DNA from 2 places in the Pseudoalteromonas sp. Of11M-6 genome. Region 1 is predicted to be linked to the other one. Evidence: riboswitches for the same ligand, from Rfam matches in the RefSeq annotation. Region 1 holds a riboswitch; the other holds the start of a gene.

What was found. A riboswitch is a leader RNA that binds a small molecule or an ion and turns the genes downstream of it on or off. The one in region 1 is predicted to bind lysine.
Region 2: it holds a riboswitch for lysine, as region 1 does, so the genes downstream of both, lysC (lysine-sensitive aspartokinase 3) here and dapA (4-hydroxy-tetrahydrodipicolinate synthase) in region 1, are expected to answer to the same signal.

Annotation. Positions count from the first base shown of each region.
Region 1 is NZ_JAKRFW010000012.1:36,009-43,457, forward strand. Features, by position in the region: gene MHN32_RS08255 (M14 family metallopeptidase) at 1-397, opposite strand, end outside; gene MHN32_RS08260 (PLP-dependent decarboxylase) at 400-1,605, opposite strand; gene MHN32_RS08265 (2,3,4,5-tetrahydropyridine-2,6-dicarboxylate N-succinyltransferase) at 1,605-2,345, opposite strand; gene dapA (4-hydroxy-tetrahydrodipicolinate synthase) at 2,356-3,240, opposite strand; lysine riboswitch at 3,356-3,534, opposite strand; gene MHN32_RS08275 (response regulator) at 3,677-5,404, shown strand; gene MHN32_RS08280 (hypothetical protein) at 5,390-6,007, opposite strand; gene MHN32_RS08285 (TraB/GumN family protein) at 6,167-7,042, opposite strand.
Region 2 is NZ_JAKRFW010000002.1:250,290-257,738, forward strand. Features, by position in the region: gene MHN32_RS02385 (glyceraldehyde-3-phosphate dehydrogenase) at 1-791, opposite strand, end outside; gene MHN32_RS02390 (DUF2989 domain-containing protein) at 980-1,780, shown strand; gene MHN32_RS02395 (sodium-dependent transporter) at 1,842-3,167, opposite strand; gene MHN32_RS02400 (DUF924 family protein) at 3,247-3,777, opposite strand; gene lysC (lysine-sensitive aspartokinase 3) at 3,900-5,246, opposite strand; lysine riboswitch at 5,335-5,505, opposite strand; gene nhaD (sodium:proton antiporter NhaD) at 5,651-6,898, opposite strand; gene MHN32_RS02415 (hypothetical protein) at 7,055-7,449, shown strand, end outside.

The DNA of each region.
Region 1 (7,449 bases):
GTTGGCGAAATTGCTGAGCGATTTCTGTTATTGATAGCGTCGGGTTTTGCTCCACAAACTCGGCAACCAACCCGGAATGGTTGATGTACATTCGATTCCAATTCGTGCCCGTAATTGGATCGAAACGCCCTAAGGTAAACTCACCAGATTTCTGATTACAACCAATCGGGTTTGCGTAAGGCACTAGGGTGATGTCCGCTTTTAATGACAATTGTTTCAACTGTTCCAGCAGTTGATAAATCACTGCATTACCTTGCACCTCGGCGCCATGCATATTCGCTTGAATATACACCTTAGGCCCACTGCCATCGCCTTTGATGCGATAGACTGGAATAGTCAAAGGCAAGCCGTTGGCAATTTCACCAACCTGAATATGTTGTTGTGTAATGGTATTCATGTTTACCTCAAATAACTTGAAGCGGGCTCTGCTTCACGGACACAGCTGATTTCTCCAGCTGAGATGATGTACTCAGCTGGGAGCTCATGACATAAAAAGAACGGCATACTTTCGGTGTAGCCGTAAGCGCCACACTGACTGAAAACAAGCCAATCGCCATCGGCACTGTCGCTTGGTAAGGCTAGGGTGCCTAATTTATCCAATGCTGTGCAAAGTGGACCATGAATATGAAAGTCTATGGTCTCAGCTTGAGACTGGCGTAACAATTCAGCGGGGAAAGCTTGCCCGGTAACCGCTGGACGCAGCAGGTGATTGACACCGCCTGCGACAATCAGTTGTTGTGCACCGTAGTTTTGCTTTTGTTCCACCACAGGGTTGAGATAAAAACCACATTCGCCAACCGCATAGCGGCCTAACTCCATCCATAATTCTTGCACTTGCGTGGCGGATTTTATCAATGCGAGCGTGTCTAATAATTTCTGCCAATCGAGAGAAGGGCTTTGCCTATCATAGGGAATGCCAAGGCCGCCACCTAAGTCGAGTACCTTTAGAGTAATCCCTAAATCAGCAGCGAGCTGAACTAAAGGTGCAACCATAGCCTGCCAAAGTTCAGCGAGTGTATCGCTGCAGAGCATATTGCCCCACTGGAAAATATGCAGTCCGACAAAGTCTAGGTAGGTGTAGTCACTTAAAGTTAGGGCTTGCCACTGCTCTGCGCCAAGACCAAAAGGAGTCAGCGTATTGCCACCAAGTGGATTGTGCTCTGCTTTATCAAAGCGTAACTGCACCCGCAGTAAAACTTCAAATTGAAGCTCAAACTCTTCGGCCACTTGATTTAACCAGCGTACTTGATTGTGACTTTCAGCCACGAAAATACGTACGCCTTGTGTGGCAAAATGACGGATCTGCTTTAGCGATTTGGCAGGACCTGTGTTGAGCACGCGTTCAGGTGCGATCCCTTGAGATAACACCTGATCAAGCTCGCCGCTAGATGCCACATCAAAGTTAAACCCAGCGTTATCTAGGGTTTTAATGATATGTGATAACGGATTCGCTTTTACGGCATACCAAAGCTTAACGATTTGCTGATCAACTAAGGGCTTAACATGTGCACTTAGCTTATCTAAATCGTAGCAAAAGAATGGCGTATCTTGTTGCTGGATCAATGCCTCAGCTGCGGTTCGCTGTGACGTGCTCAACCAAGTCATTAGCGTAGAACCTCTTCCAGCGCCAGTGATGCATCACTTTGTTCATCACGGTATTTTACGATAAGTGCGCATGACATACTTAGTCCTTGCTCGCGCGCCCACTCACTTGAGGCTGGACGAGAGCCTGGGATCACTATCGCGTTTTCAGGGATGGCTTCACCTTTGTCAAGCAAGCGCTCGTTCACGCAGTCATAGACAGGAATACTTGCTGAAAGGCGCACACCCGGTGCTAATACGGCACCGCGTTTAACAACAACCCCTTCAACCAATACACAGCCTGCACCAATAAAGGCATCGTCCTCAACAACAACAGGGCTTGCTCCAACTGGTTCTAATACACCACCCACTTGCACCGCTGCGCTAAGGTGGACATTTTTACCAATTTGCGCGCAAGAACCAACCAACGCATGACTATCTACCATAGTACCTGAATCAATATAGGCACCAATGTTGACATAAGCCGGTGGCATAATGATTGTGCCCGCTGCGACGTAAGCGCCACGTCTTACACTGCTTCCGCCAGGAACCATACGAACGCCATCTTGGGCAGCAAATCCGCGTGGTGCTAAGTTGTCTTTATCAACAAATCCACCTGGGAATTCTGTATTTACGCCATTTCTAAATGCCTCAAGGATCCCGTGTTTTACTTCTACGTTAGCATGCCAATGGCCTTGCTCATCCTGTGTTGCCGCACGTACTGTGCCATTTTCTAAATCGTTTAGTAGGGTTAACCAGCTCATGTTTACTGCCTTAATTCCAAGATAAAATAGTTTCGTTCGCGCGAGTGATCGCATCGGTATGGGTGAGTTCCAAATGTGTCAGTGGCGGGCGCAAGTTTGGACTTGTGAGCTTCCCTTGCAAGTGCATTAACACTTTGACTGGTATGGGATTTGCCACTGCAAATAAGCTATTTGCAGCTTCTGACCAAGTGGTAAATAAATTAGGAGAGGTGCCGCTTAACGAGCGCCTTACAAATTCTGCGGTTTGCTGTGGCCATGCGTTTGCTGCAACAGACACCAGACCCGTTGCACCTGCTTGTGCAAAGTAGGGCATAAGGCCATCGTCGCCGCTATAGATGGCGACATCAGGCGCTGCCTGACGAAATGCTTCAAAGGTGGCAATATCACCACTGGCTTCTTTTAGTGCCCACAGATTAGGGTGGCAAGCTAGTTCGCCGAGTAGGTCAGGGGCGATAGCAACGGCACTGCGACCAGGTACATTGTAGAGCATGCAAGGGTTATGGCTCTCATCGAGTAGCGTACTAAACCAATGCGCCAGACCAACTTTGCCGGGCTTTGCGTAGATTGGTGAGCCAAGTAAGAGCGCATGAATGGGCTGCGAATTACAAAAGCGCACCCATTGTGTTTGCTGCTCAAGATTACTGCCGCCAACGGCAACCATAAGTGGTACGCTTGGGGCGAGCTGGCAAACAAACTCAACGATTTGTTGCTGTTCTTGTTGGGTAAGCGCAAGGCCTTCGCCGGTACTGCCTAGTAAAAGAATACCGTTACGAGCTTGCTCTTGATCGCGTACAAGCGTCGTTAATGCGTTAAAATCAACCTGATTTTCAGCATCAAAAGGCGTTACTAAGGCCGTCCACAACGGATAGTCAGATAAGTTGAATTGTGATTTCATCTCTACCGAACTTAAATCATGTTCGGAGTTAGGAGGGTGTCCAAACTTCGAACTGTTAAAATTCGAAGAGCAATGGACTTAAAAAGGATAAGGCAGCCAATGGCCTTATTTTTCTAAGACCAGAAGCTCTCCACCAAGTATGTTGGTGACAGTCGCTGGGATTCAGCCCAGTCGCCCGAAATGAGTATTAGCAAACAATAACTCAATTTCTCGGCGTATATTCCCCTCACTAAGCTGCAACGGAGTTTGCTCTCCTTCACTTAGTTACCTGAATAACGCACCTCTTCCAGCCCTCAATTTGACGCCGTGGCATCAAACTATCTAAATAGGGTGAACGCGCATTGAAACATTTTGGCCGTCTAGGTGTCAAGCATCGGACTGTAAATAATGCGATTGTTAACTACACTTAACATTGCAGCTGAGACAATGCTATGAGATGAAAAACAAAAATATGTCGCTAATAAGTAAAGTTAAAAATCGTTATATCGGGGCATTACTTGCTATGGCTATATTGTTGTCGATGGCGATGGGGGTTATGCAATATCTACTGTATCAGCAGAGCCTAGATGCACACGTAATTAATATTGCGGGTATGCAGCGGATGTTGTCCCAACGTATCGCGCTATATAGTGCGCAAGACAATCAACGAGATAGTGAAGCGCTACGTCAAGCCATTGATAAGTTTGAAAGTAATCATGAGTTTTTAACTAAAACAGAAAGTAGTGGAGAGGCTATTTATCTGAATGAGGCGCTTACAGCGCTTTACTACCAAGGGCCGGTGCAGTTGGATTTGCAAAGTACTACTTTTGTCACTTTATCAAGGTCTCGGTTACAGCAATCCACTCCTCAATTAATGGAGCAAATCTTTACTGCGTCTCAGCATATACTCCCAAACCTGAATGATGCCGTTTCACTATTCGAGCAGCATGCGCGAAGTAAAACAGAGATGGTGAGGAAAATAGAATTGTTAATCTGGCTACTTGGACTGTTGCTACTGTTTATAGAAGCGAAACTTGTATTTCGCCCAATGGCGCGAGAAATTGCTGAAGCACTCGATAAATTAGAGGCGGCAAGAAAGCTTGCTGACGATGCATTACACTCAAAATCACGATTTTTAGCGCGCGTTAGTCACGAGCTAAGAACACCATTGCAGGCCATTCAGGGGTATTTAGATGAATATCTGAGGAGCAAAGAAACGCAGCAATTACAGCATGTGAAAAGCGCAGCAAATCAATTGGATGTATTACTCTATTCGGTTCAAGACTTTAATAACCTTTCCGAGCAAGAAGTGGTTATTGAGCGTCATCAAGTCGCATTGCGAGAAGTAATAAAGTCAGCTTGTATCGCCTTTCAACTAACCGCACACAAGAAATCTCTCGCTTTTAATTTGGCATTGAGTAATGAGTTAGATGTGACTTGTTATTGTGATTGTAAGCGTGTTGGTTGGTTGATCAGTGAATTGGTTAATAATGCAATTAAATTTACTGAGCGTGGCAGCATTCAAGTATTTGCGGATTTGGTTATAGATGAAGATACACCATATTTAGAATTTGTCGTTGAAGATACTGGGCCTGGGTTCGACTATCAGCAGTTACGAGAAGCTGTGCATAGCGAGCATTTTCAAGGCACGCAGTTAGGGCTGAAGCGTTGCCAATTACTCACCTCAGCGCTTGGAGGACGATTAGATTTTAGTGCAAGGGAGCCAATCGGTACAAGAGCAATCCTGAGAGTCCCTATTGAAATTGACAATCAACAGGTACCGGCTCATACAATGGAGCAGGTGTCGGCTCGCATTTTACTGGTGGAAGATAATTTACTAAATGCACGCGTGATTGAAAAAATGCTTCAGCCCATAGCAAAATTGGTAACGCATGTCGAACATGGTGAAGGTGCCCTTGAAGTATATGAGGTGGGTAAGTTTGATATCGTGCTAATGGATTTGAATATGCCTGTGATGGATGGCTTTGAAGCCACTGAGCGTTTGAGAAAGCTAGATCCAGCTGTGCCTATTTTGGTCGTGACCGCAAATACCAATGCGGAGGATCTGGATAAGGTCTACGCACTTGGCGCAACGGCTCATTTGTATAAGCCGTTGCAACCGGATGTGCTGCATAGCAAAGTGGCGCTATTACTGAATAAGTGTGGAGACTTAGTCTCGTCTTAAACGAATATTTCCAACTCCGACTTCTGCATCGATGGAATACTGGCCTTGACCACGATAGTCTGTTGTCGAGCCAACCATACTCTTTTCGGAAGTTTCTACGTTGCCAAAACCTGACATTGCCGTTTTACCAACACCTGAATCTAAAGACACTTTTTTGAAATCGGTGGTGGTAGTCTCAATTTTAATTTTTCCTACGCCTACCTCTAAATCAGCAGAGTTATTAAGATCTTGAATATCAATTTTGCCAACACCAACCTCAACATCTAAAGCCAAATTAACAGGCACCTTAACTTGCCAAGATAGTTCATAATCATCCGAATTGATCTCAAGTGATAATTTATCCCCTGATGTGTTGCTGTTTAGGGTGGCCTCACTCACATCTGGCTTACCAAACCAACTGTCTGACTCTTTCGGTTCAACCAAAATTTCGACCTCTATGGTGTCGCCGTTGTAAGTTTGTAGGTCGATTTTACCTACGGCAATATCCACTTCTAACTCGGCTAGGCTATTGCTTGAGAATGATGCTGTAATGGTTTTTGAATCTTCTGCTTGTGCAGTCATTGCCGCTGCACTTAATGCTAAAACTAACGCTACCTTTTTCATTACTTTTTACCTTCAACGAGAGTGTTTGAAAGGTAAGTCGCACATAAAAATGAAAAGGTTTAAAAAGATTTTTATTTTTTTAGGGCGTGTTAATGGAAGTATCTGTTTAACACGCCTACAAAGTAAACTGCTTACCTCTTGGCAAGATAGCGCTGAGTGTTATAGTCGGGTGACTGAATAACCATTGTTTTTAAGCTGCTCAACAAGGCCATATTTTTCAACAAGATGTAATGCACCAACGGCAATAAACGTTGATTCATTGGGGAGCTGCTTTTTAAGCATTTTCACCCAGTTATTATTGCGTTCAATGATCATCAATTGCTCGGCTAGTTTGCCATATTTATCATCCGAAAAACTTACCTGATAGTAATGCGATAATTTCTCTAAATCGCCGCTTCGCCATGCGGAAACTAAATCCAAGAAGTAGGTGTTCAAATCAGACATCTGTGCAAATGTTTCCTTGAGCATAGCGTCACTATGAATACTCAGCTGACTGAACATTTCAAGCTGATATTCTAAGGTTTCAAATTCACCAATTGGGATCTTCTTTTCGTTTGCGTAGGCAATTACTTGTTTATCGATGCCATTGGTATCGGTAAATCCAAGCTTTTGATATTCCAGTTGTAGCATAGTTATCATCACGGCCCATGGCGCATAGCGTTCAAATAAGGCGATATCTATCTGCTTTTTGGAAAAGTAGTCTTGTAGCTTCTGATAGACTTCTGCAGAGAGCTGATCTTTTAGTGTTTGGTTGTTTTTTAACAGCATAAATGGCATGGAGCGCTGTTGGATCGCAAATGGAGAAAGCGCCTCTAAGTTCACTTCAACCATGACTTTATCACTACTCGCAATGGCGCTTTTTACCTTGGCTGGTAAACCATGCATTTGTTCGTCACCGACGTGGACGGTACCAAATAAGTACGACGTTTTGTTGTCCTTTTCTACTTTCCACAGGCCAACTTCTGCGTTGGCGAGATTACTGAAAAGGCTTAAGCAAAGATAAATAAATAACAATGGTGAAAATACTTTAACCATAGTAATGATCCCTGTTGGTTTTAAAGGGTCAGTCTGCGATATCGAAATGTGAATGTCACTAAAAAATGAAGTGCGCTTAGGCGGTAGAAAAAATTTCATATGGGCAAATCGGGAAAGTAAATTTTTCGTTATATCGAAACTGAACCAATAGAAAATTCGCATTTTAAAATGTGTGGTTTTTTTAATTCTTTAGTTTGTGGTTTTTTGGTTTTTTTATGCGTTAAACTCGGATTTTTAATTTTAAATAGCATAGTTTTTTGTGTTGACTTCAGTGTGCAAGGCGCGGTATTAATAGAAAAAGAGGCAGCACAGTGCTTACACTGAATGATTGCCAAGTTTAAATTTACGGAATTCAAGCAATGTTACTAACAGCAACTCTACTAGTCGTGATTATCAACGTGGTGATT
Region 2 (7,449 bases), on a different contig from region 1:
GCTGGCGCTGTAAGTAACACTTTAGACGCACCGATCGACTTAAGGTGCTTACCTAAGCCATCTTCGTCTTTCCACACACCTGTGTTATCTACGATAAGCGCGTTTTCAATACCGTATTTTGTGTAATCCACTTCTTCAGGTGAGTTTGCGTAGATAATCTGAATGTAGTTACCATTTGCTTTAATCGCACCTTTTTCATGGTCTACTGTGATTGAACCATTGAAAGGACCATGAATTGAGTCACGGCGCAATAAGCTTGCACGTTTCTCGAGATCACCATCGCGGCCACCGCGAACAACAATTGCACGAAGGCGTAAATCAGCGTGAGAGCCGCCACGTTCGATAAGTAGGCGTGCTAATAAACGGCCAATGCGACCAAAACCATAAAGAACGACGTCACGAGGTTCTGGACGTGCACCTTGGTTTAGTAATTCTGCAAGTTCTGCATTTAAAAACTCTTCGATTGAGCGGCCTTCACCTGCATTTTTATAAATGTAGGCATAAGCTAGCTTACCAAGGTCAACACGACCTGGTGCTAATTCCATTTTGCTGATCACTTCTAAGAATGGAAAGCTTTCACGAAGACGTAGTTTACGCTCTTCAAAGCGTGCTACTGTTTTGTGTGCTTTGATAACATCAATGGTGCTTGCGCTCACAAGAGGACGACCGTATACAGAGATTTCAACGCCTTTGTTACGGTATAGACGACCGATTAGGGGTTGCATGCTTTCTGCATAATCTTGACGCTCTTGCCAGCTGTTTTGATATTCTTGCTCGTGAGATAAGGTCATTTTTTCTGCCTAATAAACAATTTTCTTTGAACGGATAGCCCGAATGGGCACGGCTATTCTAATTTAAACTGCCGTGATTCTCCACTGTTACCGAACAATTCATTGCGTTAAACTAGTAAACTATTAGCTCTACCCTGTTTATTCGGGCGTAACCCCCTATAATTATAAAAAATCATTGAGGTCAAACTATGGCGTTTAAAAAGTCGCTAGTCTTTGCAGCGTTACTACTTGCTGGTTGCGACGACACCCTAACCTTGAACCAAGTGTGTAGCGAAACGCCTGGTTTTTGTGAAGACTTAAATAAAGACAGTCACTGTAAAGACGAACGTGCGTCGCTAATTTACGCGCGCTACCACGAATACAAGTCTCCAACGGACGAAAACAAATATGACTTGTTGCAAAATTTAGAAAGCTACAACCAATGTGTTTCTCGCGCCGCCAAAATTGAGCACATCAAGTTAAAAGAAAAAACCACTTCACGAGTGGAAGGTCATCTCACCGCACTAAAAGAAATGACGCGTATTTACAATGAAACAAAAGGCAGTAACCACCCAGGCCTGCTCTATTATCATTGGTCTCGTAACAGTGATCGCACAGCAATGAACAAGCTACTGAATATGCAAGACGACCCTAGGGTCCAAAACGATCCCGAAATTCAGCTTTTCCTCGCAGAGTTTTATGCCAAAGTAGATGACGATAAAACCGTTGATATTCTCTACCGCGTATTAGAGCTGAATAAAAGAGGTCATACCCCTAACCCAGAAGTCTATTCATCTTTAGTCAGTATTTTCTACAAACACGAAAAGTATAAGCATGCATACACTTTTGCCCGAGTGGCCCAGCTTTCTGGGGTTGAAGATATTGATATTATTCCAGTAACAAACCAACTGGCTTCAATGGGCAAAGATTTAGCCAACTTAGATTCATTGGCGCAAAGAACTTACGAAAGCATTCAAGCTGGGGAGTTTGTTTCCCCACGAGATTTTTGAGCTTAGTTATAAAAATCAAAACGGGAAGCCAATGCTTCCCGTTTTTGAGAATAAATGATCACTACTTTGCCAGTGCTACGTTAATAAATACCGCGGTCATTAAGATTGGGCAAACAAATCTAACGTACTGAGCAAACCAGTAATGTGCACCACGGGATTCTAAGTGGAGCTGATTACCGCGCTTCCAAACCCAGCCAACAGTAATAAAGTAGAACAGCCCCATCAATGGTAGCTGATATTGCGTGAATAGACTGATCACCAATTCGAACAACCAATCAAAGTTTAGAATAATCGTGCTCGATGCTAATAAGATAACTAACGTAACCAACCAAGTCGCTTGTTTACGTTGAAAGCCATGGTTTTCAACCAAGAAAGATACCGGAATTTCTGTTGAAGAAATGGTAGACGTTACCGACGCAATAGACATAAGCACAAAGAAAGTCAGGCTAACTAATAATCCCATTTCACCCATATTGGCAAATAGCTCGGGTAAAATGGCAAAAATCAACCGGCCTTCACCGATTAATTTGCCGTCTTGAAATACTTGAACACCATTTTGCTGCGCAACGAATATTGCAGGGATAATAAGTAAACCGGCCAAAAATGCGACACTGGTGTCTAGCATTGCAACACTAAACGTCAGCTTAGGTAGATTTTCATTCGGTTTTAAGTACGAGCCATAAATCATCATGCAGCCCACACCCAACGACAACGAAAAGAATGCCTGCCCCATCGCCGCAATGATCAAGTCAGGATCGCTAATTTTTGAAAAGTCCGGAACTAAATACGTTCTAAACCCTTCTGCTGCACCGTCTAATGTCGCCATATAGCCAATAAGGCAAAGCAGTAATACCAGTAACAACGGCATAAGTCTGCGCGACCAAGCTTCTATGCCTGATTTTACGCCTTTAAGAATAATGCTCGCAGTCAAAATTAACATTAGTGGCGTAAAGATAAAGTTTCTCAGCATCGAATCACCGCTAAGAAACTGATGTGCAGCATCTAGTTCAGCCATTTGCGCAAGAGGATCAAGTGCATGAGACAGCATCCACCCAGCCACGATGGAGTAAAAGCTGAGCATCACAATAGCACCAGCAAGGCCGATATACCCCGCCGCGGCTCCTATTTTCGGATTACCTTCACGCCAGGCTGTCTTAAGTGCTTTAACTGGGTTTGCTTGTGCCTGATGGCCTAAGTACAATTCTGTGTAAAGTGCAGGTAATGCGAGTAAGAAAATTACCGCAAAATAAACCAGTAAAAATGCACCGCCACCGTGGTTTGCGGCTTGTGTGGGAAATCCCCAAATATTACCAAGTCCAACAGCCGCACCAGCTGCTGCTAACACAAAGCCAAGTCGGCTTTGAAATCCATCGCGCGTATGAGCCATGTCTGTAATCAATCATTATTTTTGTAGACGGCCGATTATACGTACTTCCGCTAAAAATGCGAGAGGTTCGAGCCGTGCCTCAGAAACTCGAGTTGGGCGTCTCTAGAAAGTCCATTTCTTCTTCTGTTGAATCGCGATTGAGTATTTCATTTCGATGGGGATAACGGCCAAATCTATCGATAATTTTTTTATGCGCGACTTCAAAATCATAATTGGGCAGGTCGCGAAAATAATGATCTGCGGCACGATGGATGATGCGACTTTCGCTATGCATCATAGGTAGATATAAAAACATCAATTCAGTATCGTTGAGCTGGCGGTGGTAGCCCTTTTCGATGGCGTGTTGGGTGAGGCTTAGCGCCAATGCGTCACTGGCAAACGCCTCTGGAGTGTCTCTGAATATATTGCGTGAAAACTGATCTAAGATAATGATTTCACACAGCGCGCCAAGTGGTGTTGCTCTCCAGCTCGAAAGCTCACCTTGGTGCGCCATTTGGTGCAAAATACCGAAGCGATTTTTTATGATGCGATCAAAGTCCACAGACTTCTTCCACCAATCTGATTCAGTGCATTCAACAAACCAGAATTCGTAGACGTCTTTATAATTCATGATGGCACTCCTAGGGAAAAACAAACTTGATGGTCAGCAGACCCTAACCGTTATAAACAAAGTGCCATCCATTACTCAATAATGCAACTTTTTTATTAGTTCCTAAAAAACAATAAATTCACTTACGCAACCTCTAGTAATTTAGCATGAATTGACTGCACGACCTGATCTGACTCCTGCTGCTCAACTAAAAAGCACAGATTGTGCTTGCTCGCACCATGGCATATCAATCGAATATTAAACTCTGACAACACATCCATCAGGTTAAGTTGGCACTTCTTCAACTGGATCTCAGAACCTATCATGGCCACCAAAGTAAGATTATTTTCAACGGTCACATGACAAAACTCGCCAAGTTCATCCAAACAAGCTTGTTCTAACTCTGGTCGAGAAGCATTCGGCGCATTATCCAGCGTAAGTGCAACACTAATTTCCGAAGTCGTTACCAAGTCAACCGATATATTGTAATTGCTTAAAATGGTGAAGATACGAGCCAAAAAGCCGCTAGCAAGAAGCATTTCAGGGCTCTTTAACGTCAATAGTATTTGGTTTTTGCGTTGTGTCACTGCGCGAATGCCTGCTTGCGCCGTTTTCTCTTTTTCAATCCAAGTGCCACCCGCTTGCGGATCACGGCTTGAACCAACAAATACTGAAATACCTTTACGACTCGCTGGCAATATCGTTGCGGGATGTAACACCTTAGCACCAAATGTCGCCATTTCTGCCGCTTCATCAAAACTCAAACGAGGAATAGGTCTAGCCTTTACACACAAACGCGGATCGGTACTGAAAATACCAACGACATCGGTCCAAATATGCACACTTGACGCGTCAATTGCCTCTGCTAACAATGCAGCACTATAGTCAGAACCGCCACGACCAAGCGTAGTCGTCTGGCCGTATTGGTCACTACCAATAAACCCTTGCGTCACCTGCACTGTGTCGCCAAGTAGCGCGACCAAATTGGTTTGCGCAGCTTCACGCGTAGCTGCAATATTCGGATTCGCTTTACCAAATTGATTATCTGTTTTAAGCACTTTACGCACATCAAATCGCGACGCCTGAACCTGGTTATTACGTAGTATTTGGGTAAACAAATAAGAAGAAAAACGTTCGCCAAAGCTCAACATTTCATCGCATTGCTGTCTGCTAAGTGCAGGTAAACTCGCAAGGCTTTCAAATTCACTGAAAGTTTGCTTGTAACCCTCAACAAGATCAGCATCCAAAGACACTTGGTCGATAATCGCTTGCTGTATGTTTTCAACCGCTGCAACAACCGCTTTGCGCCCGGCCTCATCTTCCTTTTGTTGGGTTAGCGTTACAAGGTGATTGGTTACGCCAGCACACGCACTCACAACGACCACTCGAACATTTGGGTTGTCACGAACAATGTGAGCACAACGAGACATAGCCTCAAAGTCAGCGACACTGGTACCGCCAAATTTGGCTACAACATACTGCGAATTCATTTTCTCTCCTCTCGACTGTTGGCACAGTCAAATTTTATAAGGAGAACTCGGCATGGGATTTCTAAAAAGACGAACGCTTGAAATGACCTTTGCCAGAAGCTCTCCACCAATACGGTGACAGTTCCGAGGATTCAGCCTCGTAAACCGAAGAATCGTTGCGACGAGCAACTTTTCTCCTCGGCGAATACTTCCCTCACTAGTGGTCATTGGTCTCGTCACCTCACACTAACTACCTAAGCATCGCGCCTCTTCTGTTTATTTTGCCTTTGTTAATCTGAATAAAAGCAAAATAAAAGCCCGCAATAAATGCGGGCGATGTGAGAAAATTATCTTTTAGCCGTCTAGGTGTCAAGTTATTTATGAAAAACTTATCCCAAAGCGCTAAAAAATTAAATCCATTGGTCTTAAATAAGCTGACCCGCGAAATACGCGCCACTATATCCAATGGTATATGCGATAAGCAGGTAGATACTCATTTTAAGATAGCTTGAGAAGGTTAATGCTTTAACCTTACTCATTGCAATGATCCCCGCTGCAGAACCAATGATAAGCATAGAGCCACCAACCCCAGTCGCATAAGTAAAGGTTAGCCATTGCGCTGGAGTCATCGTAATATCTGCTTTTAATAGCGCAGCCGTCAAAGGCACGTTATCTACCGCCGCACTCATTAAACCGACCAAGTAGTTTGCGTATTCCGGTGCAAGATGCAGATATAAATCGGTAAACTTAGACAGTACACCGACCTCTTTCAACGCGCCAACTAATAAGAGCACACCCACAAAGAACAACAAGGTGTCATATTCAATTTCACGGATATAGTCGATGATTTTCTTATTAACGTCTTTCTTGCGCATCAAGAATTGCGCCATTAAGAACATCAAAGACAAGCCAAATAAGAAAGTTAGCATCGGCGGTACATGGTATTGCACGCTTAAGAATAACGTAGCAAAAATGGTTGATAAGAAGATGAGCGCAATGGTGATATCGGTCTTTTCAATTCTGCGTAATTCAGCCTTTTCAAAAATGATCTTATCATTCATGCCGATTGATAGCATCGCAGCTAAGATAAATACGCTAAAAATAGAAGGGGCAATTAGTAAAAGCAGATCAGGGATGGTTACTTTATCGGCCAAAAATATCATCAAGGTGGTTACATCACCGGTGATCAATGATACCCCACCGGAGTTAACACTGAAGATGATTAATGTCGCATATCTAATTAGCTTTTTCGGGTCTAATTTCAAAGACATGACTACAGCTAATGAAATAAGCGTCGCGGTGATGTTATCCGATATTGACGAAAATACGAATGCAAAAGCACCGACCAAAAACATTAGCTTGCGTTCGCTAATATGGGTTGGCATGATCCGGTGAACAATATTTTGGATAAACCCTTTTGAGTTCAAGTAGGCCACAAACGTCATGGCAGCCATTAAAAACAGCCAAAGCGTCGCGATTTCCAAAATGTTATGGTCTAGTTCAATTTGTACAATTTCTGGGCTTTGACCATGAATTGGAGAGATAAAGGCGATAATCCAACATAAAGTACCAAAAAAAAGCGTTGTTTTGGCCTTGTTTACGTGAATAATATCTTCTATAACGATGAGTATAAAAGCGATGGCGATCAGGGTTAGAATAATGGGCGTGACCATAATGCGCAAACAACCTGTAATTAAATGTAACAAGGGGTGGGTTCGATTTCGGGGCGGATTCTAGCACCATCGCAGGCCCCATGCCACGTACAATAAACATTTTGTGACAATTTGATGAAGTGGTGATGAAACTTCTCTACTACACACTGGAAAGTTATGATCCCAGCAAAAAAATTATTAAATACGATAAATGAACACTGGAGCGTACTCGAGCTACTTTTTAAACGATTTAAGCTCGCAGATTTCAGTCTAAAAGATGTACAAAACATCCTAAAGCAGAAAAATTCTAGCTGGTCGAGTGAACGAATATATAAAGAAACCAATCGATTACTCCAACAAGAAATTATTATTCCTTTAGCTAAATCTTCACAGTTAGAAATCAACCGTGCAATCGCTGACTTCGCCAGCTTTCTTTTACAAGAAGAAAGCCTCGGTTTAGCGGAAGAGATCACGGTGCTGGTAAAAGACTTAGAAAGATTAGGTAATCGCATCGCACAAGCCGGTGAAGAGGCTGACTACTCTGAGCTACGCCGCTTTAGCCGCATTATGGA